2 regions of the Kitasatospora sp. NPDC088346 genome follow, and region 1 is predicted to be linked to the other one. Evidence: predicted binding sites of a transcription regulator. Region 1 holds the regulator's gene; the other holds the start of a gene.
What was found. Region 1 encodes HspR, which represses chaperone genes until heat shock. Its sites were predicted from a motif close to TTGAGNNNNNNNNNCTCAA; they were not measured.
Positions count from the first base shown of each region.

Region 2: the regulator HspR is predicted to act here: its motif matches at 13,619-13,637, upstream of lon (endopeptidase La).

Region 1 covers NZ_JBIURH010000012.1:118,332-134,151, reverse strand. The annotation lists gene dnaK (molecular chaperone DnaK) at 1-1,081, shown strand, start outside; gene grpE (nucleotide exchange factor GrpE) at 1,078-1,680, shown strand; gene dnaJ (molecular chaperone DnaJ) at 1,771-2,925, shown strand; gene ACIOFR_RS18475 (heat shock protein transcriptional repressor HspR) at 2,930-3,439, shown strand; gene ACIOFR_RS18470 (LuxR family transcriptional regulator) at 3,640-4,656, shown strand; gene ACIOFR_RS18465 (hypothetical protein) at 5,256-5,882, shown strand; gene ACIOFR_RS18460 (LuxR C-terminal-related transcriptional regulator) at 5,901-6,878, opposite strand; gene ACIOFR_RS18455 (LuxR C-terminal-related transcriptional regulator) at 7,111-8,091, opposite strand; gene ACIOFR_RS18450 (TDT family transporter) at 9,087-10,289, opposite strand; gene ACIOFR_RS18445 (LysR family transcriptional regulator) at 10,360-11,274, shown strand; gene clpB (ATP-dependent chaperone ClpB) at 11,393-13,999, shown strand; gene ACIOFR_RS18435 (YbjN domain-containing protein) at 14,228-14,779, shown strand; gene ACIOFR_RS18430 (pyridoxal phosphate-dependent aminotransferase) at 14,975-15,820, shown strand, end outside.
Region 2 covers NZ_JBIURH010000007.1:140,699-156,518, forward strand. The annotation lists gene ACIOFR_RS12750 (hypothetical protein) at 1-810, opposite strand, end outside; gene ACIOFR_RS12755 (FdhF/YdeP family oxidoreductase) at 972-3,254, shown strand; gene ACIOFR_RS12760 (C40 family peptidase) at 3,305-4,870, opposite strand; gene ACIOFR_RS12765 (anion permease) at 5,227-6,396, shown strand; gene ACIOFR_RS12770 (hypothetical protein) at 6,416-6,658, shown strand; gene ACIOFR_RS12775 (MDR family MFS transporter) at 6,750-8,315, opposite strand; gene ACIOFR_RS12780 (DUF3533 domain-containing protein) at 8,479-9,510, shown strand; gene ACIOFR_RS12785 (GtrA family protein) at 9,500-10,030, opposite strand; partial or broken gene ACIOFR_RS12790 (hypothetical protein) at 10,076-10,993, opposite strand; gene lon (endopeptidase La) at 11,149-13,596, opposite strand; gene ACIOFR_RS12800 (rhomboid-like protein) at 13,737-14,459, opposite strand; gene ACIOFR_RS12805 (response regulator transcription factor) at 15,025-15,750, shown strand.

The DNA of each region.
Region 1 (15,820 bases):
GCCCTACATCACGGCCTCCGCCGAGGGCCCGCTGCACCTGGACGAGAAGCTCACCCGGGCCCAGTTCCAGCAGCTGACGGCCGACCTGCTGGAGCGCTGCAAGCACCCGTTCCACAACGTCATCAAGGACGCCGGCATCCAGCTGTCCGAGATCGACCACGTGGTCCTGGTCGGCGGCTCGACCCGGATGCCCGCCGTCGCCGAGCTCGTCCGCGAGCTGACCGGCGGCAAGGACGCCAACAAGGGCGTGAACCCGGACGAGGTCGTCGCCATCGGCGCGTCCCTCCAGGCCGGTGTCCTCAAGGGCGAGGTCAAGGACGTCCTGCTGCTCGACGTCACCCCGCTGTCCCTCGGCATCGAGACCAAGGGCGGCATCATGACCAAGCTGATCGAGCGCAACACCACGATCCCGACCAAGCGGTCCGAGATCTTCACCACGGCCGAGGACAACCAGCCGTCCGTGCAGATCCAGGTCTACCAGGGCGAGCGCGAGATCGCGGCGTACAACAAGAAGCTCGGCATGTTCGAGCTGACCGGCCTGCCGCCGGCCCCGCGCGGCCTGCCGCAGATCGAGGTCACCTTCGACATCGACGCCAACGGCATCATGCACGTGGCCGCGAAGGACCTCGGCACCGGCAAGGAGCAGAAGATGACCGTCACCGGCGGCTCCGCGCTGCCGAAGGACGACATCGAGCGCATGATGCGCGAGGCCGAGCAGTACGCGGAGGAGGACCACAAGCGCCGCGAGGCCGTGGAGACCCGCAACCAGGGCGAGCAGCTGGTCTACTCGACCGAGAAGTTCATCGCGGACAACACCGACAAGCTCCCGGCCGACGTCAAGACCGAGGTCGAGACGGCGATCGCCGAGCTCAAGGAGGTCCTCAAGGGCGAGGACATCACCGCGATCCGCGAGGCGACCGAGAAGGTCTCCACCACCGCCCAGAAGCTCGGCGCCGCGCTGTACGCGAACGCCGACGCCGCGGGTGCCGCCGAGGGTACCGAGGGTGCCGCCAAGGCCGAGGACGACGTCGTGGACGCCGAGATCGTCGACGACGAGAAGCCCAAGGGCGGTGCCGCATGACGGAGAAGCCGCAGGGCGAGCAGCCCGGCGACGACTCCGCCGACGAGGCTGTGATCAAGGCCGCCGAGGAGGCCGCAGCCGGCGCCACCTCCGGTGAACTCGCGACCGCCAAGCGCGAGTTGGCCGAGCGCACCGCCGACCTGCAGCGGCTGCAGGCCGAGTACCAGAACTACCGCAAGCGGGTCGAGCGCGACCGTCTGACGGTCCGCGAGATCGCGGTCTCCAACATCCTGGAGTCCCTGATCCCGGTGCTCGACGACATCGGTCGGGCCCGCGAGCACGGCGAGGTGACGGGCGGCTTCAAGTCGGTCTCCGACAACCTGGAGACGGTCGTCGCCAAGCTGGGTCTGCAGCAGTTCGGCAAGGAGGGCGAGGCCTTCGACCCGACGCTGCACGAGGCCCTGATGCACAGCTACTCCTCGGACGTCACCGAGGACACCTGTGTCCAGATCCTCCAGCCGGGTTACCGGATCGGCGAGCGGATCATCCGCCCGGCGATGGTCGCGGTGGCCGAGCCCCAGCCGGGGACGCAGACCACGGCCGCGCCGGATTCCGACGACTCGGAGTCCGACAAGGCCGACGGTGCGGCCGACAACTGACAATCCGTGCGCTGCGGAGTCGTACGTCGTCGAGTACGACGGGCGGCTCCGCAGCGCCGTATGGACTGACCTCGGGAGGTGGCGGCAGCCATGAGCACCAAGGACTACGTGGAGAAGGACTACTACAAGGTCCTCGGCGTGCCCAAGGACGCCACCTCCGCGGAGATCAAGAAGACCTACCGCAAGCTCGCCCGCGAGTTCCACCCGGACGCCAACAAGGGTGACACCAAGGCGGAGGACCGCTTCAAGGACATCTCCGAGGCCTACGACGTCCTGTCGGACGAGAAGCGCCGCAAGGAGTACGACGAGGCCCGCTCGCTCTTCGGCGCCGGCGGCTTCCGGGCCGGCGGCCCGGGCGGCAACGGCAGCCACAACTTCGACTTCGGCGACCTGTTCACCGGCGCCGGCCAGGCCGGCGGGAGCGGCGGCCTCGGCGACGTGTTCGGCGGCCTCTTCAACCGCGGCGGCCGCCAGCCCCAGCCCCGCCGGGGCGCCGACGTCGAGACCGAGGTGACGCTCGGCTTCGACGAGGCGGTGGACGGCGCGACCGTCCCGCTGCGGATGACCAGCCAGGCCGCCTGCCGGGTGTGCAGCGGCACCGGCGCCAAGGCGGGCACCACCCCGCGGGTCTGTCCGACCTGCGTCGGCGCGGGCACGGTCAGCCGGGGCCAGGGCGCCTTCGCGCTCTCCGAGCCCTGCCGGGACTGCAAGGGCCGCGGCATGATCGTCGACGACCCGTGCACCGTCTGCCACGGCAGCGGCCGGGCCAGCTCGGCCCGCACCATGCAGGTCCGGATCCCGGCCGGGGTCCAGGACGGCCAGCGGATCAGACTCAAGGGCAAGGGTGCCCAGGGCGAGCGCGGCGGCCAGCCCGGCGACCTGTACGTCACCGTGCACGTCGACGCCCACCCGGTCTTCGGCCGCCGCGGCGACAATCTGACGGTCACCGTGCCGGTCACCTTCCCCGAAGCCGCGCTGGGCGGCACCATCGAGGTGCCGACCCTGGGTGGCCCGCCGGTGAAGCTCAAGCTGCCCGCCGGCAGTGCCAACGGCCTGACCCTGCGGGCCCGCGGCAAGGGCGCCACCCGCAAGGACGGCACCCGCGGCGACCTCCTGGTCACCGTGGAGGTCGTGGTACCCAAGCTCGTCACCGGCGACGCGCTGACCGCACTGGAGCAGTACCGCGAGGCCACGGCCTCGGACGACCCGCGAGCCGCCCTGTTCCGGGCGGCGGAGGGAGCGTGACCAGATGATCAGTCCTGACGGCCCGATCGGGCCGGGCCTCGGCGAGGGCCTGCCCGGCGGCACCCGCCGCCGCGCGGCCGGGCCCGGCCCCACCCACTACGTGCTGACCGAGGACACCCCGGTCTACGTCATCTCGGTGGCCGCCGAGCTCTCCGGCCTGCACCCGCAGACGCTGCGCCAGTACGACCGGCTCGGCCTGGTCTGCCCGGACCGCACGGCGGGCCGCGGCCGTCGGTACTCCGCCCGGGACATCCAGCAGCTGCGCGAGGTGCAGCGGCTGTCCCAGGACGAGGGCATCAACCTGGCCGGCATCAAGCGGATCATCGAGCTGGAGAACCAGGTCACGGCCCTGCAGTCGCGGGTCGCCGAGCTCGCCGACGCCCTGGACGGTGCCGCCAGCGCGCTCCAGCAGCGCGAGGCCGCGGTGCACGCCTCGTACCGCCGCGACCTCGTGCCGTACCAGCAGGTCCAGCAGTCCAGCGCACTGGTCGTGTGGCGGCCGAAGCAGCGCTGACCGCCGTGGCGACTCCCGCCGCCGGCACCCTCCGCCTGGGGGGTGCCGGCGGCGTCGTCTTGATGAGAGAGTGCCCGTGCAGAGCATGGCCGGGAAGAGAAGAATCGCCGAGGCGGTCGCGGCTGCGCGCCACGCGCCTATGATCCCCAGGACGGGCAATCAGCCGCCCCTCCTACCGGGTGCCGATGGCAAGGAGCCAGATGAGTGAGACCGATGAGCCGGGCCTCACCCCGGGCGGGCTCGGCGTCCTGACGGCCCAGGCCCGTGAGCTCTACCGGCACGTGCTGCGCTCGCGCGGCCGGATCACCGAGTGCGAGAGCAAGGCCGCCGACGGCAAGGCGCTGGCCGAACTGCTGGACATCGGCCTGCTGGTGCCGGACACCGACGATCCCGGGATCCTGGTCGCGGTGGACCCCGCGCAGCTCTCCGCCCGGCTGAGCAGCATCTGGCAGCGCAAGGCGCTGGACCTGCTGCACCGCGCGGTGGCGCTGCCGGGGGACCTCCAGGAACTGGCCGAGGAGTTCCGCACGCCGGAGAAGACCGGCGGAACAATCGAGTATGTACATGGCAAGGTCCTGATAAACCAACGGTTGGGACAGCTCGTCAGCGGTTGCTCGGAGGAGATGCTGGCGGCCCAACCGGGCGGCCCCCGACCGCCGGAAGCCCTGGCCGGCGTGATCGCCCGCGATTTGGAGACCCTGCGGCGCGGCGCGACCATTCGGACGATCTACCACCCCAGCACCCGATATCACGCGCCCACCCGCGAGTACGTGGCGGCGATTGCCGATGCGGGGGGCAAGGTGCGCACCTTGGACGAGCCCTACACCAGGTTGATCGTGATCGATCGGCGCACCGCGGTGATCCCCGTGGCCGACGATCTCAACTTGGCGGCGTTCATTCACGACCAGGCCGTTATCAGCTATCTCATCGAAGAGGTCTTCGAGCGAAACTGGAGTCGTGGACTTGATTTTGACGGTGCACGGACAGTGCCACCGCAGGTCGTCTCCCGACTTCGACAGACCATCGTCGACCTGCTCCTCAAGGGCACCAATCACCGAGTGATCGCCAGAAGACTGGGCATCAGCGAACGGACGCTGGCCCGGCACATCGCGGAGATGCGCGAGGACCACCACGTCGAATCGCTCTTCCAGCTGGGCTACATACTCGGCCGCGCGTCACTGGAGGAAGAACCCGAGGCTGCGGACGGGATCGTCTGAGCCACCGGGCCCCGGGCCCCCCGTTCGCCCGGGGGAGGATCTCTCGCCGCACCTGATCAGGTCCAGGCGGAGTCCTCCAACAAGGTCACCTGCGCCTCGGCCGCGACCTGGTGGGCCGGCTGGAGAACGGATGCGGCAGGCATGGAACGCGTCCAGGCGCTGTCCGCCAGAGCCGGATTGGTCCCTATCGACAACGCCGCGCCGACGACAAGCGGCACGACTGCAAAGCGAACAAATCGACGCACACGAGACATTGCGACCACTCCCTCCTTCGGGTTATGCCTCACTGAGCAATAGAGAAGCCTCGAACATTAGCTCAGATCATGCCTCAGGGATACGGTCGGTGTCACGGCGCAGGCATTACCGAGGGTGCGTCATCTCGCTGCCAGGCAGCCATATGACACCACGGTCAGGTGGACTTACCCGCGGCCCTGGATGGACGATCAACTCAACCACATGAGCGTTCGGGCCACACACTTGACGCTACATCGTTCAACAATCTGCAGCAGCCCCCACTCCCGGTTCAGCCTCCCCCGGAGCGGGTCAGCCACATCGTTCGCCGGACACGTACCTGCCAGCGGCCAATCCCCGGAGTCGACATGACCGAGCCCTACCTGCGCCATCGCGCCGCCCAGACCCCCGAGGGCCGACGCGCACGGGTCTTCCTGGCCGCGCCGCTGATGCGGCTCACCGGGCCGGCCGACAGCGTGGTGACGCTGGCCAGCCGCACCCGGCTGACGACCCTGCGGACCACGCTCCTGCGCAGCGGAGCCGCCGTCTACAGCGGCCACCACAGCGACGCCTGGACGGTGGCCGGCCGGGCCCCCGAGCCGCGCGTCCCGTCCGACTTCCGCGCCATGCAGACCGCCGACCTGATCTTCGCCTACGTCGGCGCACCGCTGTCCGCGGGCGTCAGCCTGGAGTTGGGCTGGGCCTCGGCGCTGCGCAAGCCGATCGTGCTGCTGGTCGACGAGGCGATCACCCACAACCCGCTGATCGCCACCATCGAGCAGGTCTCCCCCGTGCTGCCGCTGGTCTTCGACGACACCTGGTCGCAGGAGGCCCTGCACCACACCGTCGAGACCGCGCTGGACTGGGCCGGGATGGCCCTGTCGCTGCGCGAGGGGTTCTGGACGGCGCCCGGCGAGCAGTTCCCGGTACCGCGTCAGCCCGCGCCCAGCACCCGCCCGCACGGCTACTGGTCCCCCGAGATCGCCACCGGCTGACCCCGCGGCCGGTACGCGTCACCGGCCCGACGGCGCCTCGGCTCCCCGCATCTGCCAGCCCAGCTGGAAGAGCGTCTCCGCGTCGTACAGCTCGCGCAGCCGGGAGATGTGCCCGGCCACGGTCCGCTCGCTCAGGCCCATCCGGCTCGCGATGGTCCGCTGGGTCAGTCCCTGCGCGAGCAGCCTCCCGACCTGCTCGTGCGCCGGCAGGCCCTCCACCTCCTGGTGGGCGGACCGCCACTGGACCCGCTCGGCCCGCTCCCAGTCGCGCTCGAAGACGCCGACCAGGAAGCTGACCACCGCCGGGTCCTCGATGAAGGCGGCGCTGCTGTTGTCCGCCGAGGCCGGCATCACCGCCACCCGGCGGTCGAAGACGAGCAGCCGGGTGAACGGCTCGCTGAGCACCCGGATCCGCTCGCCCAGCTCGCTCACCCGGGCCGCGTAGCGCACCGTCGCCTCGTCGAACCGGGCCCCGGGCTGGTAGATCGTCCGGATCGAGCACCCGTTCTCCAGCTGGCGGCGGGTGCGTTCGAGCGACTGCTCCAGGTGCTCGGACGGCCGGGCGCCGCCGGGCTGGGCCGCCAGGGTCTCCTCCCGGCACTCCGCCTCGACCTGGAGGATCCGGTGCCGGATCTCCAGGAAGTCGTCCACGTGCTCCACCTCGCTGGAGCGGTCCACCCGGCGCGGGGTCGCGTCGTACGCCCGGGTCAGCTCCTCCAGCAGCGTCGGCATCTCCTCCGCCTGCACCAGCATCCGGGTGCCGGCCGACCGCAGCTCCGAGCTGAGCCGGTCGCTGACGGCCCGGGGGTTCACGGCGGTGAGCGAGGCGTCCTCGGTGTGGTGGATCAGCAGGCCCAGGTCGATCAGCCGCAGCACCAGCGCCGCGTCCCGCGCCCCGACCTCCCGGAACATCACCCGGCCGCCCTGCTCCAGGATCGCGTGGTAGAGCGCCCGCTCCGCGTCGCTCGGCAGGGATCCCGCCACGAACTCGTTCACTTCGTCCCACTCCGCATCAGCCGTCCGAGCCGGCACGGCGACCGCACGGCGCACGGCGACCGCGGCCGGGCGAGGTGCCCGGCCACCGCGCGCCCGCTCAGGGTCAGCCGGTTCGTCACCGTACGCTGCGCTGACGGCCGGCCGGGCAGCCACCCCACCTGTTCGTGCACCCGGGCCGGCCGGCCCGGACCGGCCCGAGGAGGCCGCCGGGGCCGCGGACGGGGCCCCGGCGTCACGTCCGGTCCCCGCCGCCGCCCCGCATCTGCCAGCCGAGCTGGAAGAGCGTCTGAGCCCCGTAGCGCTCGCGCAGCCGGGAGATGTGCCCGGCCACCGTCCGCTCGCTCAGGCCCAGCCTGGTCGCCACCGCGCGCTGGGTCAGTCCCTTGGCCAGCAGGCGGCCGACCCGGTCCGCCGGAGTCCTGGTGACCCGCTGGGCGCCGAGCTCGCGCCACCGGACGACGTCGGCCCGCTCCCAGTCGCGTTCGAAGAGCCGGACCAGGAAGTGCACGGTGGCGGGATCGGAGAGCAGCACCGCACGGCTGTTGTCCTCGGCGGCCGGGATCACGGCCACCGCCCGGTCCACCACGATCATCCGTTGGAAGGGCTCGTCCAGGATCCTGACCTCGGCGCCGTGGGCGGTGAGGTCGAGGGCGTAGGCGACGGCGGCCGGTTCGTCGAGCACCAGCGGCTGGTAGAGGGTGCGCATCCGGGCGTCCCGGCGGAGCAGGGCGAGGTCCTGCCGGCGGGACAGCTCGATGGTCTCGGGGAGACGGGAGCCGGGCTGCACGGTGAGCAGCTCCCGCTGGCACTCGGAGACCAGCTCGGCGATCCGGTGGCGGATCCGCTCGCTCCCGTCCACGTAGCTCACGTGGTCGCGGGCCTCGGGCTCCCGGGGCAGCGCGTCGTAGGCGCGGGTGAGCGAGGCGAGGCGCTCGGGCAGCCGTTCGGCCTCCAGCAGCAGGCCGGTGGCCTGGGACCGGAGGTCGGCGCCCACCCGGTCGCCGACCAGGCGCGGGCTGACGGCCACGTAGGAGCGGTCCATCGGGTGCGGCATGACCAGGCCGATCCGGACCAGCTGGTCCATGGTCGCCCGGTGGGCGGGGGCGAGGTCCTGGCTGTGGATGCGGCCGCCCTCGGCGAGGATGGCGAGGTAGAGCCGGCGGGCGGGTTCGTCCGGCATCCCGGTGCCGTTGGTCCTGGTCCCGGCGGCCATGTCGCGTTCCCCCTGCCGCCCTCGTCCGGCTCCGGATCGTGCGCGGCGGGCCGGTGATCCGGCGGGCCGAGTCCGCGGGGCCGGCGGCGGCCCGCTACCTGCGCGCCCCCCGGGGGCCAGTGCGCTGTGCGCGCTGGAACCCCGGGAGACCCGCCGGTGTTACACAAGGCCACGGTGCTTTCGGTGAGGCGGAGCAGCAACGCCTCGCCGACTCCGGTTTCCGGGGGCCATCACCACACATGGCGTCCCGGCCGGCGCTCCTCCCCCTGGTGCACGGTGCAGCAACACCTGTCACACCTCGGGAGGAGCAAGTCACCTTCATCGGGCTGCGGCTGCCCGGCGACCTGGCGTGTCACTACCTTCACAGTGTGACGCGCGGGGAACAAGTGCTCTCCTGTTGCAGGTTCCCGCAAGTGCAGAAACCTGCAACGGTAGTGGACTGCCGAGCGTTTCTCCCGGGCCCGCCTTTCACCCCGCTCACACATTTCCGGATCGCCGACCGATCGTTCGCCGGAGTGGAACGTCCCGTTCCCGAAACGGCCCGCCGAAACCGCCGCCCGGCCCCCGTTCCGCAGCAATTCGATCGGGCACCCCGAGGTCTACGCGCGTATCCCGTGGGTCGGTCACTGCCGCCGGGTTCCAACAGAACGACCCAGGGCGACGGACCGCGACCCGCTTCCGGCCTGCGGGATCGTTCGATCGTGATCGATTCTGGTTGATTGCGGGGGATGGCCGGCGGTGGTCCGGCGCATGACAGTCGGTACGGCGCCGCCCCCCGCGAGCCGCGTCAATTCTTTCCGGAAAGGTACAGGCCAGTGGGGGGAAGGCGGTGCCGCGCCCCGGATCGGCACCCGCCTTTCACGGACCGGCGGAATTCCGATCCGCCGACCGACGGCACGAACGACGGAAAACGCCGGCGCCGGATTCCGATTCAGCCCGTCGGCGGCGTGAATTCCGACATTCGCCGGCCGCTCGCGCACCCCTGCGGGCGGCACTCACCGGGCCAGCAGCCGCCCGCCCGCCAGGGCCGCCACCGTGCGCGCCCCCGTCACGCCCCAGGCCGCGACCAGCAGGAGGAACAGCCCCACCGCGACGGCGGTGAACCCGCCGAAGCCGGTGTGCCGGGCCAGGGCCGCCGACCCGGTGACCACCGTGCCCACCGGGAAGGTGAAGGCCCACCAGGTCATCCCGAACGGCATCCCGGCCCGCCAGGCCCGCAGGTTGGCCGCCGTCGCGACCAGCAGCCACAGCAGGGCGAAGCCCAGCACCGCCACCCCGAACAGCACCGCCAGGTGCAGCGCCGCCCCTCCGAGCCCCGGCGCGGCCACCCGGGCGGCGTCGGCGAGCTGGTTGACGGCGGTGGCGGACTGTCCGAGCGGTCCGAGCACCAGGAACAGCACCGGAGTCAGCACCGGCGCCGCCACCTTGCTGTGCACCAGGCCCGCGAAGACCACCGGCAGGACGGCGAGCACGGCCATCATCGAGGCCCCGAACAGGGCGTAGCACCCGTAGAGCATCGCCGTCCGGGCCGTGCCCGCCGCCAGGTGCGGGACCAGCGCCGGGCCGAGCGAGGCGGCCACCATCGGGGCGACCACCGGGAGCAGCCAGGTCGGGTCGGCGCGCAACGCGGACAGCCGGTGCCGGGTGATCATCAGCGTCGGGACGGTGACCGCCACCGCGACGGCGTAGCAGGTGCCGGCGGTCCACAGCGCCAGGTCGACGGCGACCGCCGGCCCGGTGCCGATCAGCGGGGCGCCGACCTTCAGGGTGCCGTAGCCCACGGCGAGCAGGGCCATCGGCGGGCAGCCGTAGAAGACCGCCTTGGCGGGGTCGTCCAGCAGGTGGGCGCGGGCGGCCGCGCGGTGCCGCAGCAGGTGCGCGACGCGGGCCGGGACCAGCACCAGCAGCAGGGCCGCCGACAGCGCCCAGGCCAGCCGGGCCGCCGCGGTCAGGCCCGGGACGGAGACCGGCAGGGCGGCGGCGGCGTTGCCGACGATGGCGGTGCCCATCACCGTCGCGTACCAGTTGGGCCCGAGCTGGCCGAGGTCGAGGCGGCGGGCGCGGTTCGCGGGCCCGGTGGGGTTGACGAGCCCGGTGGAGGTGTCGGGCCCGGTGGAGGTGTCGGACCTGGTGAGGTCGTCGGGACGAGCGGGAGCCGCCGGAGGGGTGGGGGCGGCAGGGAGGGCGGAGGTGGCCATGGCACCACCGTGCCCGGCGGGCCGGCCGCCCGGTAGCGACCGGTCGCCTATGGGGACATAACCTGGCTGTATGGCTCTCTCCCCGCACGTCCCCGAGATCGGCGCGCTGGAACTGCTGCTCGCGGTGGTGCGGCTGGGCAGCGTGGGGCGGGCGGCGGCCGAGCTGGGGGTGAGCCAACCGGCGGCCAGCGCGCGGATCAAGGGCATGGAACGACAGATCGGGGTCGCCCTGCTGGAACGCTCCCCGCGCGGCTCCCGGCCGACCGAGGCCGGCCGGCTGGTGGTCGAGTGGGCGCGCGGCGTGGTGGAGGCCGCCCAGGCGCTGGACGCCGGGATCGACGCGCTGCGCGGCCGCCGGGACGCCCGGCTGCGGGTGGTGGCGAGTCTGACCGTCGCGGAGTACCTGATGCCCGGCTGGCTGCTGGCCCTGCACCAGGCCAGCCCGGGGACGGCGGTGACGCTCCGGACGGCCAACTCCGCCGACGTCGCGGCGCACGTGCTGGCCGGCGACGCGGACCTCGGCTTCGTGGAGGGCCCGCACACCCCGCCGGGGCTGTCCGGCGCGGTGGTGGCGGCCGACCGGCTGGTGGTCGTGGTGGCACCCGGCCACCCCTGGGCCCGCCGGCGCGCCCCGCTCACCGGCCCCGAGCTGGCCGGCACCGCCCTGGTGCTGCGCGAGCCCGGCTCGGGCACCCGCGAGGTGCTGGACCAGGCCCTGGCCCCGTACGGCGGGACGGCCGCGCCCCGGCTGGAACTGGCCTCCTCGACCGCGCTCAAGGCGGCCGCCATGACCGGCGCCGGCCCGGTCTGTCTGAGCGAGCTCGCGGTGATGGAGGAGCTGGCCACCCGCCGGCTGGTCGAGGTCCCGCTGGAGGGCGTCGACCTGCACCGGCCGCTGCGGGCGGTCTGGCCCTCCGGCCAGCGCCCCGCGGGCCCGGCCCGGGAGCTGCTGGGGCTCACCCGCAAACTGCCCCGGCGAGGCTAGATTCAGAAAGTTGAGCGGAATAGACTCAACTTAGTGCATGCTGGAGTCAGCAGGGGTCGGCGCGGTCGACGCGCGCCCGGCACGGACGAGACCGCCCGCAGAAAGGGGCACGACAGCAGTGGATGCCAGCAAGTTCACCAGCAAGACCCAGGACGCCCTGTCCGCCGCCATCCGGCAGGCCGGCGCCGCGGGAAACCCGGACGTCAAGCCGGTGCACATCCTGCTGGCGCTGCTGGAGCAGCCCGAGGGGATCGCCCGGCCGCTGCTGGAGGCGGTCGGCGCGGACACCGCCGCCGTTCTCGCGGGCGCCCGCCGCCGGTTGGCCGAGCTGCCCACCGCGCAGGGCTCCACGGTGGCCGCGCCGCAGCTCGCCCGCGACACCCTGGCCGTCCTGGCGGAGGCCGGCCGGCGCGCCGACGACCTGGACGACCAGTACCTGTCCACCGAGCACCTGCTGGTCGGCCTGGCCGCCGAGGGCGGCGCGGTGGCCGACCTGCTGAAGCAGCACGGCGCCACCGCCCAGGCGCTGCTGGCCGCGTTCAAGGACGTCCGCGGCAGCGCCCGGGTGACCTCCCCCGACCCGGAAGGCACGTACAAGGCGCTGGAGAAGTACGGCTCCGACCTGACCCAGGCCGCCCGGGACGGCAAGCTCGACCCGGTGATCGGACGGGACCAGGAGATCCGTCGGGTGGTGCAGGTGCTCTCCCGCCGGACCAAGAACAACCCGGTGCTGATCGGCGACCCCGGCGTCGGCAAGACCGCCGTCGTGGAGGGCCTGGCCCAGCGGATCGTCGCGGGCGACGTGCCCGAGTCGCTGCGCGGCAAGCGGCTGGTCTCGCTCGACCTCAGCGCGATGGTGGCCGGCGCCAAGTACCGGGGCGAGTTCGAGGAGCGGCTGAAGGCCGTCCTGAACGACATCCGGGCCAGCGACGGCCAGGTCATCACCTTCATCGACGAGCTGCACACCATGGTCGGCGCGGGCGCCGGCGGCGACTCGGCGATGGACGCCGGGAACATGCTCAAGCCGATGCTGGCCCGCGGCGAGCTGCGGATGGTCGGCGCGACCACGCTCGACGAGTACCGCGAGCGGATCGAGAAGGACCCGGCGCTGGAGCGCCGCTTCCAGCAGGTGCTGGTCGGCGAGCCGAGCGTCGAGGACACCATCGCCATCCTGCGCGGCCTCAAGAGCCGCTACGAGGCCCACCACAAGGTGGAGATCTCGGACGCGGCCCTGGTCGCCGCCGCCACCCTGTCCAACCGGTACATCACCGCCCGCTTCCTGCCCGACAAGGCGATCGACCTGGTCGACGAGTCGGCGTCCCGGCTCCGGATGGAGATCGACTCCTCCCCGGTCGAGATCGACGAACTCCAGCGCTCCGTCGACCGGTTGCGGATGGAGGAGCTCGCCCTGGAGAAGGAGTCCGACCCGGCCTCGGTCGACCGGCTCGCCCGGCTGCGGCGCGACCTGGCCGACAAGCAGGAGCAGTTGAGCACCCTCAACGCCCGCTGGGAGCAGGAGAAGAAGTCCCTCAACCGGGTCGGCGAGCTCAAGGAGCGCCTGGACGACCTGCGGGGCGCACTCGAACGCGCCCAGCGCGACGGCGACTTCGAGCGCGCCTCCAAGCTGCTGTACGCCGAGATCCCCGCCGCCGAGACGGAGCTGACCGAGGCCCAGGAGCGGGCGGCGGGCGAGGACGCCGGCACCTCGATGGTCAAGGAGGAGGTCGGCCCGGACGACGTCGCCGACGTGGTCGCCTCCTGGACGGGCATCCCGGCCGGCCGGCTGCTGGAGGGCGAGAGCGCCAAGCTGCTGCGGATGGAGGAGGAGCTCGGCAGTCGTCTGATCGGCCAGGGCGAGGCCGTGCGGGCGGTCTCGGACGCCGTCCGCCGGACCCGCTCCGGGATCGCCGACCCGGACCGGCCGACCGGATCCTTCCTCTTCCTCGGCCCGACCGGCGTCGGCAAGACCGAACTCGCCAAGGCCCTGGCCGACTTCCTCTTCGACGACGAGCGGGCCATGGTCCGGATCGACATGAGCGAGTACGGCGAGAAGCACTCGGTCTCCCGGCTGGTCGGCGCCCCGCCCGGCTACGTCGGCTACGAGGAGGGCGGCCAGCTCACCGAGGCCGTCCGCCGGCGCCCGTACAGCGTGGTGCTGCTGGACGAGGTGGAGAAGGCCCACCCCGAGGTCTTCGACGTCCTGCTCCAGGTGCTGGACGACGGCCGCCTCACCGACGGCCAGGGACGGACGGTCGACTTCCGCAACGCCATCCTGATCCTCACCTCCAACCTGGGCAGCCAGTACCTCGTCGACCCGACCACCCCGCAGGAGCGGAAGAAGGAACTGGTGCTGGAGACCGTCCGCGCCGCCTTCAAGCCGGAGTTCCTGAACCGGCTGGACGACATCGTGGTGTTCGACCCGCTGGGCACCGCCGAGCTGAGCCGGATCGTCGACCTCCAGGTCGCCCGGCTGGCCCAGCGGCTGCGCGACCGCAGGCTGACCCTGGAGGTCACCGAGGCGGCCCGGGACTGGCTGGCCCTCACCGGCTACGACCCGGCGTACGGCGCCCGGCCGCTGCGGCGACTGGTCCAGTCGGCCATCGGCGACCAGCTGGCCAGGGCGATCCTGTCCGGCCGGGTGCACGACGGCGACACCGTCGTGGTCGAGCGGGACGACCAGGGCGACCGCCTGTCGGTGGCCTCGCGCCCCTCCCTGGTGAAGTGACCGGACGGCGGGCCCGGCCCCGGCCTCCGCGGCCGGGCCCGCACGGCCCGCTCGGCCCGCGCGGCGCCGCCGTCCGCGCCCGCCCTCCACGTCCGCGGACTTCGCCCGAAGCGTGATCGTCGAGCCCGGTGCTCCCTGTGCCGCAGGCCACCGATGAGGCAGGATGGAGAGGTAAGCAGGGCGGCCCCACGTGGACAGCCACCCTCGTGAACCGTGAAGGGACCCCCCGTGAGCATTGACCCGTCCTCGATCCCGTCGTTCGGCGCGCAGCCCCCGCAGGGTGGCGGCCAGCCCGGGGGTCCGGCCGGTCCGCCGCCGGTGGTCGTTCCGGACCAGGCGCTGGTCACCCAGCTCCTCGACCAGATGCAGCTCAAGCACGTGGTGGACGAGGAGGGTGACCTCACCGCGCCGTGGGAGGGCTTCCGCGTCTACTACATGTTCCGCGGCGAGCAGAAGGAGCTCTTCGCGGTCCGTGCCTTCTACGACCGCGCCTACCCGCTGGAGCAGAAGGCCGAGATCCTCGACCTGATCGACGAGTGGAACCGCGAGACCCTCTGGCCGAAGGTCTACACCCACACCCACGAGGACGGCGTGGTCCGCCTGATCGGCGAGTCCCAGATGATCATCGGGACCGGCGTCAACCTGGACTACTTCGTCTCCACCACCGCCAACTGGACCCAGGCCTCGGTCGGCTTCGAGCAGTGGATCGTCGAGCGCCTCGGTCTGCAGAAGGAGATCGAGAACGAGGACGGCGGCGACGACGCCTCCGACGAGGGCTGAGCCCCCGCCGCACCACCGCACGGCCCGCCCCCGCACCCGGGGGCGGGCCGCCGTGCGTCCGGGGGCATGCCGCGGTGCGTCCAGGGGCAGGTCGTGCGTCCGGGTGCGGGGCGGCCCGCCCCCGGGTGCGGCGGGCTTGTCCACCGCCGGCCGTGGCGTCGAAGATGATCCGGACGACGAGCTGAGGAGCCCGGAATGAGCGAGCGGCCGCTGCTGAACCGAAGGCTGGCGGGCCTGGGGACGACCATCTTCGCCGAGATGTCGGCCCTGGCCACCGCAACCGGTTCGATCAACCTCGGGCAGGGCTTCCCCGACACCGACGGCCCCGCCGCGGTGGCCAGGGCCGCCGCCGACGCCGTACTGACCGGCCACGGCAACCAGTACCCGCCCGGCCCCGGCATCCCCGAGCTGCGCACCGCGATCGCCGAGCACCAGCAGCGGTTCTACGGCCTCGCCGTCGACCCGGACACCGAGGTGCTGGTCACCGCCGGCGCCACCGAGGCGATCGCCGCCGCGCTGCTCGCCCTGTTGGAGCCCGGCGACGAGGTGATCGCCTTCGAGCCGTTCTACGACTCCTACGCCGCCTGCATCGCGATGGCCGGCGCGACCCGCGTCCCGCTCACCCTGCGCGCGCCGTCCTTCCGCCCCGACCTGGACGAGCTGCGGGCCCTGATCACCCCGCGCACCCGCCTGCTGCTGATCAACACCCCGCACAACCCGACCGGCACCGTCCTCACGCCCGAGGAGCTCGCCGCCGTCGCCGGGCTCGCCGTCGAACACGACCTGCTGGTCGTCACCGACGAGGTCTACGAACACCTGGTCCTCAGCCGCGGCCACCACCCCATCGCCGCGCTCCCCGGCATGCGCGAGCGGACCGTCGCGATCTCCTCGGCCGGCAAGACCTTCTCCTTCACCGGCTGGAAGGTCGGCTGGGTGACGGCCTCCCCGGCCCTGGTCGCCGCCGTCCGCACCGCCAAGCAGTACCTGACCTACGTCAGCGCAGGCCCGTTCCAGTACGCCGTCGCCGAGGCGCTCCGCCTC
Region 2 (15,820 bases), on a different contig from region 1:
CTGCTCGGCCGTCAGGTGGTCGGGCGCGGAGTAGATCCGGTCGGCCAGCCCCTTCAGCCCGGTGCGGCGCTCCAGCTCGCTGACGCAGGCCAGGGCCTCCCGGTCGGTGTCGAAGTCCCAGACCGTCAGCCGGTGGACCACCGCGACCGCCTCCACCCAGCCGAGCCCGGGCGGCGCCCCCGGGGTGCGGCCCCAGCGCTGCACGTACCGGCCGAGGGTCAGCCGGGCCTCGCTCAGCAGCAGGTGGTCCTCGCCCAGCACCTGCTGGATCCGCGGGACCAGCTGCACCAGCTGCTGGACGCCGCCGGCGAGGTCGCCCACCGCCACGGTGTGGGCGGCCACGTCGATCCGGGCCCGCAGCACCCGGATGTCGTCCTCGCCGACCGCGGCCGTCAGGGCGGGCAGCAGCTCGTGCAGGCGGCGCAGCGCGGCGGCCGGGTCACCCGCGCGGCCGACCTCGGCGGCCAGGTCGAGCCGGGCGCTGAGGGTCTCCGGGTCGCCGGTGCCCAGTGCCTGGGCCATGTCCAGGATGACCTGCTCCAGCAGGTGGATCGCCGCGCCGGGGTCGCCGGCCTCGCCCTGCCACCGGGCCACCTCCCGCCAGGTGGACAGGGTCTGGCGGTCGTACCGGCCGAGTTCGGCGACCATCTCGCGGGCCACCGCCTCCAGCAGCTGGGCGGCGCCGTCCGCGGTCCGGGCGGCCGGTGCGGCGGCGCGCAGCCGGACCAGCAGGGCCCGTACCTCCGGGACGGCCGCGGGCGGCGGCTCGGCGGGGCCGAACTCCCCCGGGGGCACATCGGTGGGCGGCATCGGCTGGCTCACTCCTCGGACGGCAGGCAGGGCGGACGGTCGGCATTCTGTCGCGCGCGGTGGTGCCGGTGCCACCCCCCTCCGCCCCGCCGGCCGCAGTGCGAGGATGGGCGGCAGGGGCACGGCAACGGTGCGGCCCCACCCAGCAGGAGGTGTCAGCCATGGCCAAGCAGGCCCCGCAGAGCGACCCGGTGCAGGACGCACCCGAGGTGGGCGCCCCCAAGCACGCGGCAGCCGGCCTGACCGCCGTCGCCAAGAGCCTGCAGATGGCCGGGGAGCAGATGAGCGCCCGGCGGACGCTGGCCACCCTGCGCAAGGTCAACCAGCCGGACGGGTTCGACTGCCCCGGCTGCGCGTGGCCCGAGCCCGGGAAGACCCACACCGCGGAGTTCTGCGAGAACGGCGCCAAGGCGGTCGCCGAGGAGGCGACCGAGCGCCGGATCACCGCCGGATTCTTCGCCGCCCACCCGGTGTCGGAGCTGGCCGGACGCTCCGGCTACTGGCTCGGCCAGCAGGGCCGCCTCACCGAGCCGATGCTGCTGGAGGAGGGCTCCGACCACTACGTGCCGGTGTCCTGGGAGCGCGCCTTCGCGGTCGTCGCGGACGAGCTGAAGGCGCTGGACACCCCGGACGGCGCCGCCTTCTACACCTCGGGCCGGACCAGCAACGAGGCCGCCTTCCTCTACCAGCTCTTCGCCCGGCAGCTGGGCACCAACAACCTGCCCGACTGTTCCAACATGTGCCACGAGTCCTCGGGCTCGGCGCTGACCGAGACGCTGGGCATCGGCAAGGGCAGCGTCCACCTGAAGGATCTCTACCAGGCCGACCTGATCATCGTGGCGGGCCAGAACCCCGGCACCAACCACCCGCGGATGCTCTCCGCCCTGGAGCGGGCCAAGCGGGCCGGCGCCAAGGTCGTCAGCGTGAACCCGCTGCCGGAGGCGGGGCTGGAGCGGTTCAAGAACCCGCAGAACGCCCGCGGCCTGGTCGGTGCGGGCACCAAGCTCACCGACCTCTTCCTGCAGATCCGGCTCGGCGGCGACCTCGCGCTGTTCCGCGCGCTGAACCAGCTGGTGCTGGCCGCGGACGGCGGGGTGGACGAGGCGTTCGTCGCCGAGCACTGCCACGGCTTCGAGGAGTTCGCCGCCGAGGCGGCCGCCACCGACCGCGCCGAGGTGCTGGCCGCGACCGGCCTGCCGTGGGAGCAGATCGAGGAGCTGGCCCGGCTGGTGCTGGCCTCCGACAGGATCATCGTCTGCTGGGCGATGGGCCTGACCCAGCACAAGCACGCCGTCCCGACCATCCGCGAGGTGGTCAACTTCCTGCTGCTGCGGGGCAACGTCGGCCGCCCCGGCGCCGGCGTCTGCCCGGTGCGCGGCCACAGCAACGTGCAGGGCGACCGCACGATGGGCATCTTCGAACGCCCGAGCACCGCCTTCCTGGACGCGCTGGGCAAGGAGTTCGACTTCGAGCCGCCGCGCGAGCACGGCCTGGACTCGGTGGACACGATCCGGGCGATGCGCGACGGCCGGATCGGGGTGTTCTTCGCGATGGGCGGCAACTTCGTCGCCGCGACCCCGGACACCGTGGCCACCGAGGCCGCGATGCGCAACTGCCGGCTGACCGTGCACGTGTCCACCAAGCTCAACCGCTCGCACGTGATCACCGGCGCCCGGGCGCTGATCCTGCCCACGCTGGGCCGCACCGACCGGGACTGGACCGCCGCCGGCGCCCAGTTCGTCAGCGTCGAGGACTCGATGAGCATGGTGCACTCCTCGCGCGGCGGGCTGAGGCCGCCGTCCGACACCCTGCTCTCGGAGGTGGCGATCGTCTGCCGGCTGGCCCGGGCCGCGCTCGGCCCGCAGCACCCGGTGCCGTGGGAGCAGTTCGCCGAGTCCTACGACACCGTCCGGGACCGGATCGCGCGCGTGGTGCCCGGCTTCGAGGACTTCAACGAGAAGGTCCGCCGCCCCGGCGGATTCGTGCTGCCGCACGGCCCGCGCGACCACCGCACCTTCCCCACCGCGACCGGGAAGGCCAACTTCACCGTCAACCCGCTCACCGCGCCCGAGGTGCCGGCCGGGCGGTTGCTGCTGCAGACCCTGCGCTCGCACGACCAGTACAACACCACCGTCTACGGGCTGGACGACCGCTACCGGGGCATCACCGGCGGCCGCCGGGTGGTCCTGGTGAATCCCGAGGACGCGGCCGAACTGGGCCTGGCCGAGGGCTCCTACACCGACCTGGTGAGCGAGTGGCGGGACGGCGTCGAACGGCGGGCCCCGCACTTCCGGGTGGTGCACTACCCGGTCGCCCGGGGCGGCGCGGCGGCCTACTACCCGGAGACCAACGTGCTGGTGCCGCTGGACTCCACGGCCGACATCAGCAACACCCCGACCTCCAAGGCCGTGGTGGTCCGGTTCGAGCCGGACAGCGGGATCTGACCGGACGGCGCACGGCCCGGCCCCCGCGACGGGGGGCCGGGCCCGCGGCGTCAGTCCTGGGCGTGCCCGGTGCCGCTCGGCGAGACCGAGGCGGTGCCCGCGGAGCCCGTACCGGACCCGGAGGGGGTGCCGGTGGCAGAGGCGGCGTCGGTCGGGGTGCCGGTGCCGGTCGACGGCGGAGTCCCGGTGGTCGACGGGGTGCCGGTGCCGGTCGACGGCGTGCCGCCGCCGGACGGCGTCCCGCCACCGGACGGGGTGCCCGAGCCGGACGGCGTCCCGGTGCCGCTCGGGGTGCCGCCGCCGGACGGGGTGCCCGAGGGCGTGCCGCCGGTGGAGGGCGACGGCGACGTCTCCGGCGCGGTCGGCGTGCCGGGGGCGGGCGCCGGCGGGGTCGGCGTCAGGGTGGACGGCTTCGCGGGCGCGATCCGCACCGCGCCGACCTTCACGTCCGGCACCTTCCAGGCGCCGCCCTTGTCGTCGGCGGCCGCGTCCGGGTCGGGCCGCACCACACCGAGGATCGGCATCGCGCCGATCTGGGTCACCTTGACCACGTCACCGGTGTGCGGGGCCTGGACGATCAGGCCGCCGCCGATGTACATGCCGATGTGGGTGGCGCCGCCGTAGTAGACCACCAGGTCGCCGGCCCGGATCTGGTTCAGCGGGATGTGCTTGAGCTGGGCCCACTGCTCCTGGCTGGTCCGCGGCACGGACACCCCGGCGTGGATCCAGGCCTGCGAGGTGAGGCCCGAGCAGTCGAAGACGTCCGGCCCGGCGCCGCCCCACACGTAGTCCTTGCCGAGCTGGGCCAGCGCGTAGGCGACCGCCCTGCGCCCGGCCTCGGACGGTGTGCGCTCGCCCTTGCCGAGCGCGCCGGAGGCGAGGAAGGCCAGCTGCGCCTGGTCGGCCTGCTGCTTCTCCAGCTGCTCCAGTTCGGTGCGCTGGGCGCCGGTCAGCGAGCCGACCAGCGTCTCGACCTCCGCGAGCCGCTTGGCCACGTCCGCCTTGGCCTGCTCCTGCTGGGCCGCGACCGCCTGCTCCTGGGCCAGCGACAGCTCGGCCTGCTGCTGGAGCACGGTCAGGGTGGCCCGGTCCGCCTTGAGGCGGTCCAGGAAGGCCGACTGCGAGCGGCCGGCGGCCTGCAGCAACTCGGCGACCACCACGGCCTCGTACGGGTCACTGGCCATCAGCAGCTCGCCGAGCTCGGAGGCGTGGCCGTTGCGGTACTGGGCGGCGGCCAGCTGCGCGGCGAGGTCGCCGCCGGCGTCCACGGCGGCCTGCTGGTGGGAGATCCGGGTCTGCAGGTCGGTGATGGTGGCCTGGAGCGCGGCCAGCTTGGCCACCGAGCCGTTGTACTGCTCGGTGGCGGCCTCGGCCTGCTGGTAGAGCTGGTGCAGCTGGTCGAGCAGCGGCCCGAGGGTGGCCTTGGCGGCCGCCAGCGGGTCGGCCCCGGGCGCGACGGTGGGCGCGGCGACCGCCGGGCCCGGGTCGGGCGCGGCGTACGCGGCGCCGGCGAGCGGCAGCGAGAGCGCCGCGGCGGCCAGCACCGCCCCGCACCGCAGGGCGGCCCGCACCCACGGCCGGACTCCGGCCGTCTCCATCCGCTGCGCAGCCCCCATCGGCCTGCCTCCCCCGCCTCGCGACCTCCGCCCGGGCGTCCCGCCCGGCCTGCAACGGGCTGATCCTGCCATGTCCGCCCCACACCGGGGCAGGTGGCATCGGTACGTACTGATGAACTTCTCATCTTCGCCGCAGGACAGTGTGAGACAGGTCTCAGCAAACCATGGCGAGGCTGGACATTTCACGCAAACCCGCTGATCAGGCCCGCCCTCTCCACGGTTTCACATCCCCTGCGCAACCTCCGCGACATCATCAGAACCGCAATTCCCGATCCAGTTAACCTTCCGTTCACCAGCCGTCCCTACGGTCGGCCTGACACCAGCGTCAGTCCGACAACTACGACGATTGTTTGGGTATGGAACACATCACGTTCCTGGTGGCCGTTGTGATCATCACGGCGCTCGCCTTCGACTTCACCAACGGCTTCCACGACACCGCCAACGCGATGGCCACCTCCATCGCCACCGGTGCCCTGCGTCCGAAGGTCGCGGTCGCCATCGCGGCCGTCCTGAACTTCGGCGGCGCGTTCCTCTCGGTGAAGGTCGCCACCACCATCTCGGGTGGCATCGTCAACGAGAAGGCCGGCATCCACCCCGAAGTGATCTTCGCGGCTCTGGCCGGCGCGATCCTGTGGAACCTGCTGACCTGGCTCAAGGGCCTGCCGTCCAGCTCCTCCCACGCGCTGTACGGCGGCCTGATCGGCGCCACCGTGGTCGGGGTCGGCATGGACGGCGTCAACTTCAGCGTCGTTGTCAGCAAGATCCTGATCCCCGCCGTCGCCGCTCCGCTGGTCGCCGGCGTGGCCGCCTGGGGCGCCACCAAGCTGGCGTACCTGATCACCCGCGGCGGCACGGACACCACCACCAAGGGCTTCAAGCGGGGCCAGATCTTCTCCTCCTCGCTGATCTCGCTCGCCCACGGCACCAACGACGCCCAGAAGACGATGGGCATCATCACCCTGACCCTGGTCTCGGTCAAGGCGCTGCCCAAGGGCGCGCTGCCGCCGCTCTGGGTGATCGTCAGCGCCGGCGCGGCGATCGCGCTGGGCACCTACATGGGCGGCTGGCGGATCATCCGGTCGATGGGCAAGGGCCTGGCCGACATCAAGGCCCCGCAGGGCTTCGCGTCGGAGACCGCCGCCGCCACGGCGATCCTGACCTCGACCCACATGGGCTACGGCCTGTCCACCACCCAGGTCTGCTCCGGCTCCATCATGGGCGCCGGCCTCGGCGGCCCCCGCGGCACGCTGCGCTGGAGCCTGGTGCGCCGCATGGTCTACACCTGGGGCCTGACCCTGCCGGCCGCCGCCACCGTCTCCGGCATCGCCGCGTTCGTGGCGAGCCAGGGCGACTGGGGCGTGGCCCTGGTCGGCGCCGCGCTGGTGATCGGCTCGGGCTCGATGTGGCTCGTCTCCCGCCGCCAGCCGGTCAGCGCGGACAACGTCAACGACGTCACCCCGGTCGAGGTCGAGGTCACCCCGACCCCGGCCAACCCGACCCCCACCACCACCGCCGTCGCGGCCTGACGGCGAGAGGCAGCCAGTCATGAGCATCAAGTGGGCCGCACTCGGCCAGACCGCGGGCTTCAGCCTGCTGATCACCCTCGCGGTGGTCGTCGTCTTCGCCCTCGGCAATCTCGCGCTCTCCCGCCGGGAGGCCGCGCTGGAGGCCCGGCAGGCCGGCACCCCCGGGGCCGGCAGCGGCAACCTGGCGCTGGCCGGGGCCGGCGTCTGCTTCGCCGCCTGCGCGGGCGTGGTGCTGTACGGGATCTCGCTGATCGCGGGCTGATCCCCCCGTCGCCGCCAGGGCCTGTCCGACAGGCCCTACGCCGAAGGGCCCTCGGAGCCGTTGCTCCGAGGGCCCTTCGGCCTGCCGGGGGTCAGTCCGCGAACAGCTCCGTGGCGGGCCGGGCGGCGGGCTCCGCGGCCGCGTCGTGGGTGGTGCGCAGCGGCACCTCGCGGATCAGGAGCACCACCAGGAAGGCGATCAGCGCGAACGGCGCGGCGACCAGGAACACCAGGCCGACCCCGTGCCCGAAGGCGTCGGTGACCAGCGGCACCAGGGGCGCGGGCAGCCGGTGCAGGTCCGGGATCTGACCGCCGCCGAGGGCGGCGCCCGGGCCCGGCACGACGTGCGCGGCGGCGAGGTTCTGTGCGAGGTAGTGCGAGACCCGGTCGGCGAGCAGGGCGCCGAGCGCGGAGACGCCCATCGCGCCGCCCATGGTGCGGAAGAAGGTGACCACCGAGCTGGCGGCGCCCAGTTCGTTCCTGGGCACGGTGTTCTGCACGGCCAGGACGAGGTTCTGGGTGGTCAGGCCGAGCCCTAGGCCGGTCAGCGCCATGTACGCGGCCAGCGCCCCGTAGCCGGTGTCAGCGCGGACGGTGCCGAGCAGACCGAAGCCGACGGCGAGCAGCAGCGCGCCGGCCACCAGGTAGGCCTTCCAGCGGCCGTACCTGGTGATCAGCCGGCCGGCCACCGTGGAGGAGATCGCCAGGCCGAGGATCATCGGCAGGGTGAGCAGCCCGGCCATGGTCGGCGACTCCTCCTTGGCCAGCTGGAAGTACTGGCTGAGGAAGGTGGTCGCACCGTACATGCCGACGCCGATCAGCACGCTGGCGACCGAGACCAGGGCGACGGTGCGGTGCCGGAACAGGTCGAGCGGGATGACCGGTTCGGCGGCCCGGCGTTCGACCCGGACGAACAGCACGGCCAGTGCGAGCCCGCCGCCGACCATCGCGGCGGTCTGCCAGGACAGCCAGGCGTAGTCCTTGCCGGCCAGGCTGATCCAGATCATCAGCAGGCTGACCGAGGCGGTGATCAGCAGCGCGCCGAGGTAGTCGATCCGCACCCGGCGGCGGGGCGCCTCGGGCAGGTGCAGGGTCCGCTGGAGCACCAGGATGGCGATCAGTGAGAACGGGATGCCCACGTAGAAGCACCAGCGCCAGCCGAGCCAGTCGGTGTCCACGATGACACCGCCGATCAGCGGGCCGCCGATGGTGGCGAGGGCGAAAACCGCGCCGAAGTAGCCGCTGTAGCGGCCGCGCTCGCGGGGCGGGACCATCGCGGCGAGGCAGATCTGGGCGAGGGCGGTGACGCCGCCGGCGCCGACGCCCTGGAGCACCCGGCAGGCGATCAGCTCGCCGGTGTTCTGGGAGAGCCCGGCCAGCGCCGAGGAGACGATGTAGATCACCAGGGCGATCTGGACCAGGAGCTTCTTGCTGACCAGGTCGGAGAGCTTGCCCCAGATCGGGGTGGAGGCGGTGAGGGAGAGCAGCGCCGCGGTGATCACCCAGGTGTAGGCGGACTCGCCGCCGTGCAGGTCGGTGAGGATCCGCGGCAGCGCGTTGGAGACGACGGTCGAGGAGAGCACGGCCACGAAGAGGCCGAGCAGCAGGCCGGAGAGGGCTTCGAGGACCTGTCGGTGGGACATGGGGGTCGTCGGCATACGGATCCTTCGACGGGAGTTTTGTTGCGTTTAGCAACCATACGGAGAAAAGGTTGAGTAAGGCAACTTTTTCCGCTCCCGACCCCCCTGGCGACACATCCCCGAAACTACTTCATGATATGAAGTATCCATCCGCTTTGTCCCGCCACCCAAGGAGCATGCGATGGCTGAGCCCGCATCAGGTTTCCTCGCCGAACTCAAGGACGCGGTGACACCCCGGGCCGCCCTGCTGGTGATCGGCGTCCTCCTGCTCCAGCTCGGCTTCATCACCTCCTACGTGGGTGCCCTGCACCACCCGGCGCCGCACCAGCTGTCGATCGCGGTGGTCGCCCCACCGCAGGTCGCCCCCAAGCTGGTGGCCGGCCTGGACTCGGTCCCCGACGACGCCGTCCGGAGCTCCACCGCGGCGGACCGGGCCGCCGCCGAGGAGCTGATCAGGGACCAGAGGATCTACGCCGCCTGGATCTTCGACCCGGCCGGCACCCGGGACACCCTGCTGGTCGCCGACGCCCGCGGCCCGGCCGCCGCCCGCGCCGCCGAGGAGATCGTCACCCGGGTCGAGCAGACCCAGAACCGCACCGTCGCCGTCGAGGACGTCGTCCCGCTGGCGGCCGGTGACGCCGAGGGTCTGTCCTCCTTCTACCTGGTGATCGGCTGGTGCGTCGGCGGCTACCTGGTCGCCTCGATCCTCGGCATCAGCGCCGGCGCCCGGCCGGCCAACACCCACCGGGCACTGATCCGGCTCGGCACGCTCGCGGTCTACTCGGTCGCGGCCGGGGTCGGCGGCGCACTGATCATCGGCCCGGTGCTGAACGCCCTGCCGGGCTCCACCTGGGCCCTGGTGGGCCTCGGCTCGCTGGTGGTGTTCGCGGTCGGTGCGATCACCATGGCGATGGAGTGCCTGTTCGGCATCGTCGGCATCGGCCTCGCGGTGCTGGTGTTCGTGGTCCTCGGCAACCCCAGCGCCGGCGGGGTGTTCCCGCCGCCGCTGATGCCGCCGTTCTGGCGGGCGATCGGCGCCTGGATCCCGAACGGCGCCGGCACCGACGTGGCCCGCTCGATCGCCTACTTCGGTTCCACCAACATCGCCGTGCCGCTGCTGGTCCTGGCCGTCTGGGCGGTGGTCGGCGTGGCCGTCACCCTGCTCGCGGTGGTGCGCCGGCCGGGGGCCCGGCCGGAGGCCGTCACGGCCTGACGCGCACCCGCTGGGCGGTGGACGGCTCCGGACTGACCCTGGCCGAGAGCCGGGTGAAGACGAAGCGGTTCATCGCCCAGTAGCGGAAGATCATCGCCAGGAAGGTCCCGAGGATCATGCCGCTGACGAAGTCGGCGACCTCCTCGGCCAGCGGGCCCACGCCGGGCTCGCGCAGGTCCAGGACGTACCGGGAGACCACCAGCGGCAGGTCGTTCACCACGATCGCCAGCGCGCTCACCACGCAGTACAGGAGGGCCTCGCGCTGGCGCCCGGCGGCCCGGAACGACCACTGCCGGTTCAGCACGTACGACACGACCGTCGCCACCATGGTCGCCACGGTCAGCGCGATCACCGGCTTGGACGCCAGCACGGTCAGCCGCAGGCCGTAGTTCATCGTCGTGGCCAGGACGAAGCACGTACCGCCCACCACCAGGAACTTCACCAGCTTGCGGTGTTTCACCAGGAACGGGCGGTACCGCTTCGGCACTCGGGCCAGGGCTCGCTGGGTCGGTGACGGCACCCCGGCAGTATCGCACGTCACACCCCGGGGGCCGGGGCGGGCGGCTCAGCCCCCGGTGATCCGCAGCACGCCGGTGGTGGTGCCCTGGAGCACCACCCGGCCCGGCGCGATCGACCCGACCATCTGCAGGGTGTCGAAGAGGAATCCGCTGCCCAGCCACCGGGTGCGCACCACCGCGCCGGTCTCCGGGTCGATCTCGGCGTAGGAGTAGGGGTCGAGCAGCGAGGTCGCCGTGGTCCCGGGGACGACCGGGTCGCGCAGCACGGTGTGGATCAGCCCGTCCGCGGTGGAGAGCCGGGGCACGGCCGCCGAGCGCACCCGGTTGTCCCACGCCAGGTCGCAGCCCGAGCCGTCGGCGCGGACGTCCACCCGGCTGAGGCCGCCGCGGAAGGCGTCCGAGGCCGGCACGCTGGGGCCCGCTCCCTCCGGCAGCTTCGGGTACGGGTAGCCGTAGGTGCTCGCGACGAACACGGTGGTGCCGGCGGCGATCGGCGAGTTCTCGCTGCCGCTGCCGCCGGAGGTGAGCACGGGCACCGAGCAGACCTGCTCACCGGTGCCCGTCCGGTAGACCAGCAGGTGCACGGTGGGGGCCGCGTTGTCGACGATCGTCAGGTAGTCGCCGCCGGTGCGCGGCCCGAAGAAGGTCGGGGTGGAGCCGGTGCCCCAGCTGAGCTGCCCGGGCTTGCGCCCCGGCCCCCGGTCGTACGGCTGCCGCCAGGCGATCCGCGGAGTGCCGTCCGCGCCGGCGGTGAGCAGGTAGGTGGCGTGGGTGGTGGAGACGGCGGTGCCGGCCGGCGCGGTGGAGATGGAGTTGGCGATCTGCTCGCCGGCCGGCAGGGCCAGTGCGCGGACGGTGCCGGTCCGGTCGTCGGCGGTGCCGACCACCCCGTGGCCGGTGGCGAACCAGACCCGCCCCTGCCAGTCCGGGGAGAGGCCGGTGACGGCGTCGCCCTCCGGCACCGCGGCGGTCGACGTCGAGTCGACGGCTCAGGTGCGCGTGGCGGTGCATACCGCCAGCCTCCCTTTCTGACGGCCCGTCTCACAAGAGCCGTCTCACCCTGCGGGCGCACGACCGCGGGGGCGCCGGCTGCCGCCGGCGCCCCCGGGCAGACCCTCCGTCAGGCGGCCACCAGCACCTCGGCCGGCTCCAGGGCCAGCTTCAGCACCTCCCGGACGTCGGAGACCGGATGCACCGTCAGCCGTTCCAGCACCTCGGCCGGGACCTCGTCCAGGTCCGGCTCGTTGCGCCTGGGGATGATCACCGTGGTGATCCCGGCCCGGTCGGCGGCGAGCAACTTCTGCTTCACCCCGCCGATCGGCAGCACCCGTCCGGTCAGCGAGACCTCGCCGGTCATCGCGACGTCCGTGCGCACCTTGCGGCCCGACAGCAGCGAGGCCAGCGCGGTGGTCATGGTGATGCCCGCGCTGGGCCCGTCCTTGGGGACGGCGCCGGCCGGCACGTGCAGGTGGATGCCCTGCTCGCGCAGCCCGGTGACCGGCAGTTCCAGTTCGGCGCCGCGCGAGCGCAGGAAGGAGAGCGCGATGTGCGCGGACTCCTTCATCACGTCGCCCAGCTGCCCGGTGAGGGTCAGTCCGGTCGAGCCGGTCACCGCGTCGGCCAGCGAGGCCTCGATGTAGAGGACGTCGCCGCCCGCACCGGTGACGGCCAGTCCGGTGGCCACGCCCGGGACGGCGGTGCGCCGCTCGGCCGGCTCCTGGGCCGACTCGGGGACGTGGTGCGGCCGGCCGATCAGCGCCCGCAGGTCGTCCGGGCCGATCGCGACCGGCAACTCGCGCTCGCCCAGCTCGCTCTGCGCCGCGACCTTGCGCAGGATCCGGGCGATCGAGCGCTCCAGGTTCCGCACGCCCGCCTCGCGGGTGTACTCGCCCGCCAGGCGGCGCAGCGCGCCCTCGCCGACGGCGGCCTCCTCCGGGGTGAGCCCGGCCTTCTCCAGTTGCCTGGGCAGCAGGTGGTCGCGGGCGATGACGACCTTCTCGTCCTCGGTGTAGCCGTCCAGCCGGACCAGCTCCATCCGGTCGAGCAGCGGCTCGGGGATGGCCTCCAGCACGTTGGCGGTGGCGAGGAAGACCACGTCGGAGAGGTCAAGCTCGACCTCCAGGTAGTGGTCGCGGAAGGTGTGGTTCTGCGCCGGGTCCAGCACCTCCAGCAGGGCCGCGGCCGGGTCGCCCCGGTAGTCCGAGCCGACCTTGTCGATCTCGTCCAGCAGCACCACCGGGTTCATCGACCCGGCCTCCTTGACCGCCCGGACGATCCGGCCGGGGATGGCCCCGACGTAGGTGCGGCGGTGGCCGCGGATCTCCGCCTCGTCGCGGACGCCGCCGAGCGCGACCCGGACGAAGGAGCGGCCCATCGCGCGGGCCACGGACTCGCCCAGCGAGGTCTTGCCGACGCCGGGCGGGCCGACCAGGGCCAGTACCGCGCCGCCCGCCCGTCGCCCGTCGCCGCCCTCGGTCGGGGCGGTGCGCGCCGCCCCGTCCGCTCCGGGGCCGCCGGTCCGGCCGAGCCCCTGGTCGGCCCGGCGCTTGCGGACGGCCAGGTACTCGACGATCCGGTCCTTCACGTCGGCGAGGCCGGCGTGGTCGGCGTCCAGCACGGCGCGGGCACCCGCGATGTCGTAGGCGTCCTCGGTGCGCTCGTTCCAGGGCAGCTCCAGGACGGTGTCCAGCCAGGTGCGGATCCAGGAGCCCTCGGGCGACTGGTCGGAGGAGCGCTCCAGCTTGTCGACCTCCTTGAGCGCGGCCTCCCGCACCTTGCCGGGCAGGTCGGCGGCCTCCACCCGGGCCCGGTAGTCGTCCTCCTCGTCGGCGGGGTCGCCGTTCAGCTCGGCCAGCTCCTTGCGGACGGCCTCCAGCTGACGGCGCAGCAGGAACTCCTTCTGCTGCTTGGCGACCCCCTCCTCGACGTCCTTGCGGATGGTGTCGTTGACCTCCTCCTCGGCGAGGTGGTCGCGCAGCAAGGTCAGCGCGTACTCCAGGCGGGCCACCTGGTCCGACTCCAGCAGCACCTTGAGCTTCTGCTCGACGGTGGCGAAGGGGGCGTAGCCGATGTTGTCCGCGAGCTCGCCGACGTCGTCGATCTGGGCGACCCGGTCGACGATCTGCCAGGCGCCGCGCTTGCGCAGCCACTGGGTGGACAGCGCCTTGTACTCCCTGACCAGTTCGGCGGCGCGACCGGCCACCGGGAGGCCGGGGTCGGACTCGCGGAAGGGGGTGGTCTCCACCCACAGCGCGGCGCCGGGCCCGGTGGTGCCGGAGCCGATCCGCACCCGTCGGACGGCCCGGACCAGGGCGGCCGGATCGCCGTCGGCCAGCCGCCCGACCTGCTCGACGGTGGCCAGGGTGCCGACCGCGCCGTACGAGCCGTCCAGTCGCGGCACCAGCAGCACCTGCGGTTTGCCCGCCCCGCGCGCGCCGGCCCGGGCGGCCTCGACGGCCGCGCGCACCTCGGTGTCGGAGAGGTCGAGCGGGACGACCATGCCGGGAAGCACGACCTCGTCGTCGAGCGGCAGCACGGGCAGAGTGAGCGGAGTGGACGTCGATGCCATGATCTCTCCCCAGTCAGCGAAGTTGAGTTGACCTGACTAAGGTTTGGCGCGAGCCGATTGTTCCCCGCCCGATGTTCGCCCTGAGCGATCGGCGGGAGAGCGGGCGGACGTGGAGCTGGAGTAGAAGGGGGACCCGGCGGTCAGACTTCGGAGCGCGCGGGGGCAGTGCGCCGGGTCGGCCAGACGCGCGCCCACAGCGGCTCCGTCCGCAGGCCCGGGCCGCGGCGCAGCCGGCCCCACAGTGCGATGCCGACCAGCAGCGCGACCGGGTGGCCGACTCCGGTGACCAGGTCGTGGTCGGTGAGCAGCTGGTTGCCGACGAGTGCGCCGGCGACGCCCAGCGCGACCACCCGGCCCGCCGCGGGCAGCAGCCCGGCGAGGGCGCCGAGGCTGGTCAGCACGCCGTAGCTGACACCGATGTCCAGCGCGTCCAGCGCGTCCGTCCCGAGACTCCCGCCGGCCACCGCGGCGACCACGACCGCCTGGGAGACCAGGGTGGCCGTGACGTGCCCGGCGGCGAACACCGCGGCGGCCCGCAGCCCGCCGACCCGGCGTTCCAGCGGGGCGACGGTGGCGAGGAAGGCCCAGAAGTACGGCATCCACACCGGCCCGGCCACCCACGCCCCGCTCAGCAGCAGGGCGGAGACCGGGCGGACGAGCAGGTTGTGGGCGTCGCTGCTGGAGGCCGCCTGGAGCCGCTGGACCAGATCGGGGTCGCCGAAGCGCGCGAACAGCGTGGTGCCGAGCAGCAGGGCGAGGTAGCCGAACGCGAAGGGGTTGCGCACCGGGGTGGGCAGCAGGCGCAGCAGGGCGCGGCAGCGGTCGGCGCCGGTCACGGCGGAGCGGCCGTCGGTGTCCGTCATCGCGCCTCCGTCCGCGGGCCGGTCGTCCTACTCCCCCTCAACGCCCGTTCGAGCGCCGGTGATCCCACCGAAGACTTGTCGTGGTCACGATACGTCGACTCCCTGGGAGTCCGCTGGGGATCCGCTGAGAATTCATCAGGTCCCGGCCGCCGGGCCGCCGCCGCACTGGTACGGACCAACCCTCTGTTTACGGACGAGTAGCTTCCCGCCCCGGACTGATCATCCGATTGGACGGCATACGTACCGTCATGGGGGTGGATTTCGGCCGGGTAAGGTATCGCCCCGTGCCCGGTCCGGTTCCGGACCGGTTCCGGCCCGTGGGCCGGAAATGTCCGGTCCACCTGCCGAAACGGGCACGGTGTCCGTACCCTGCGTGGAGTACGGAGAGGTACGACGGCCCACACGGCGTACCACCCGCTCCCGCACCTTCGGCGGAAGGGTGCACGGCGGATCCGGCAACCCGGGCGAAGCCCAGACGGAAACAAGACGACTACGAGCGGAGCCCCGCCACCCCCACAGGTGGCCGGCCCGCAGCCCTGGGGGCGGTGGCGTGACCGTGACAGAAATGCAGCAAGAGAACACCGGCAGCAACCCGGTGGGCACTCAGCGACGAGTACTCGTCGTCGAGGACGAGCCCACCATCGCCGAATCCATCGCCGCCCGGCTGGGCGCCGAGGGGTTCAAGGTCGCCGTGGCCCACGACGGCCCCGGCGCGGTGGACGGCTTCCACACCTGGCAGCCCGACCTCGTCGTGCTCGACATCATGCTTCCCGGCTTCGACGGCCTGGAGGTCTGCCGCCGGATCCAGGCCCAGCGCCCGGTGCCGGTCCTCATGCTGACCGCACGCGACGACGAGACCGACCTGCTGGTCGGCCTCGGGGTCGGCGCGGACGACTACATGACCAAGCCGTTCTCGATGCGCGAGCTGGCGGCCCGGGTCAACGTGCTGCTGCGCCGCGTGGAGCGCGCCCAGCAGGCGGCCAGGACGCCGGCCCTCGGCAGCCTGCGCTTCGGCGAGCTGGAGATCGACCACGTCCAGCGCCGGGTGCGGCTCGGCGCGGGCGACGTCCACCTGACGCCGACCGAGTTCGACCTGCTGGCCTGCCTGGCCGCGCAGCCGCGCGCGGTGCTCACCCGCGAGCAGCTGCTCGCCGAGGTCTGGGACTGGACGGACGCCTCGGGCACCCGCACGGTCGACAGCCACGTCAAGGCGCTGCGCCGCAAGATCGGTGCCAGCTGGATCCGCACGGTGCACGGCGTCGGGTACGCCCTGGAGGCACCGCTCTCCTAGTCGGCCGCGCCGACGACTTGGGCCACCGGGGGGCCCAGGTCGTACTGTCGCGCCCGGCGGACCTCCGCAC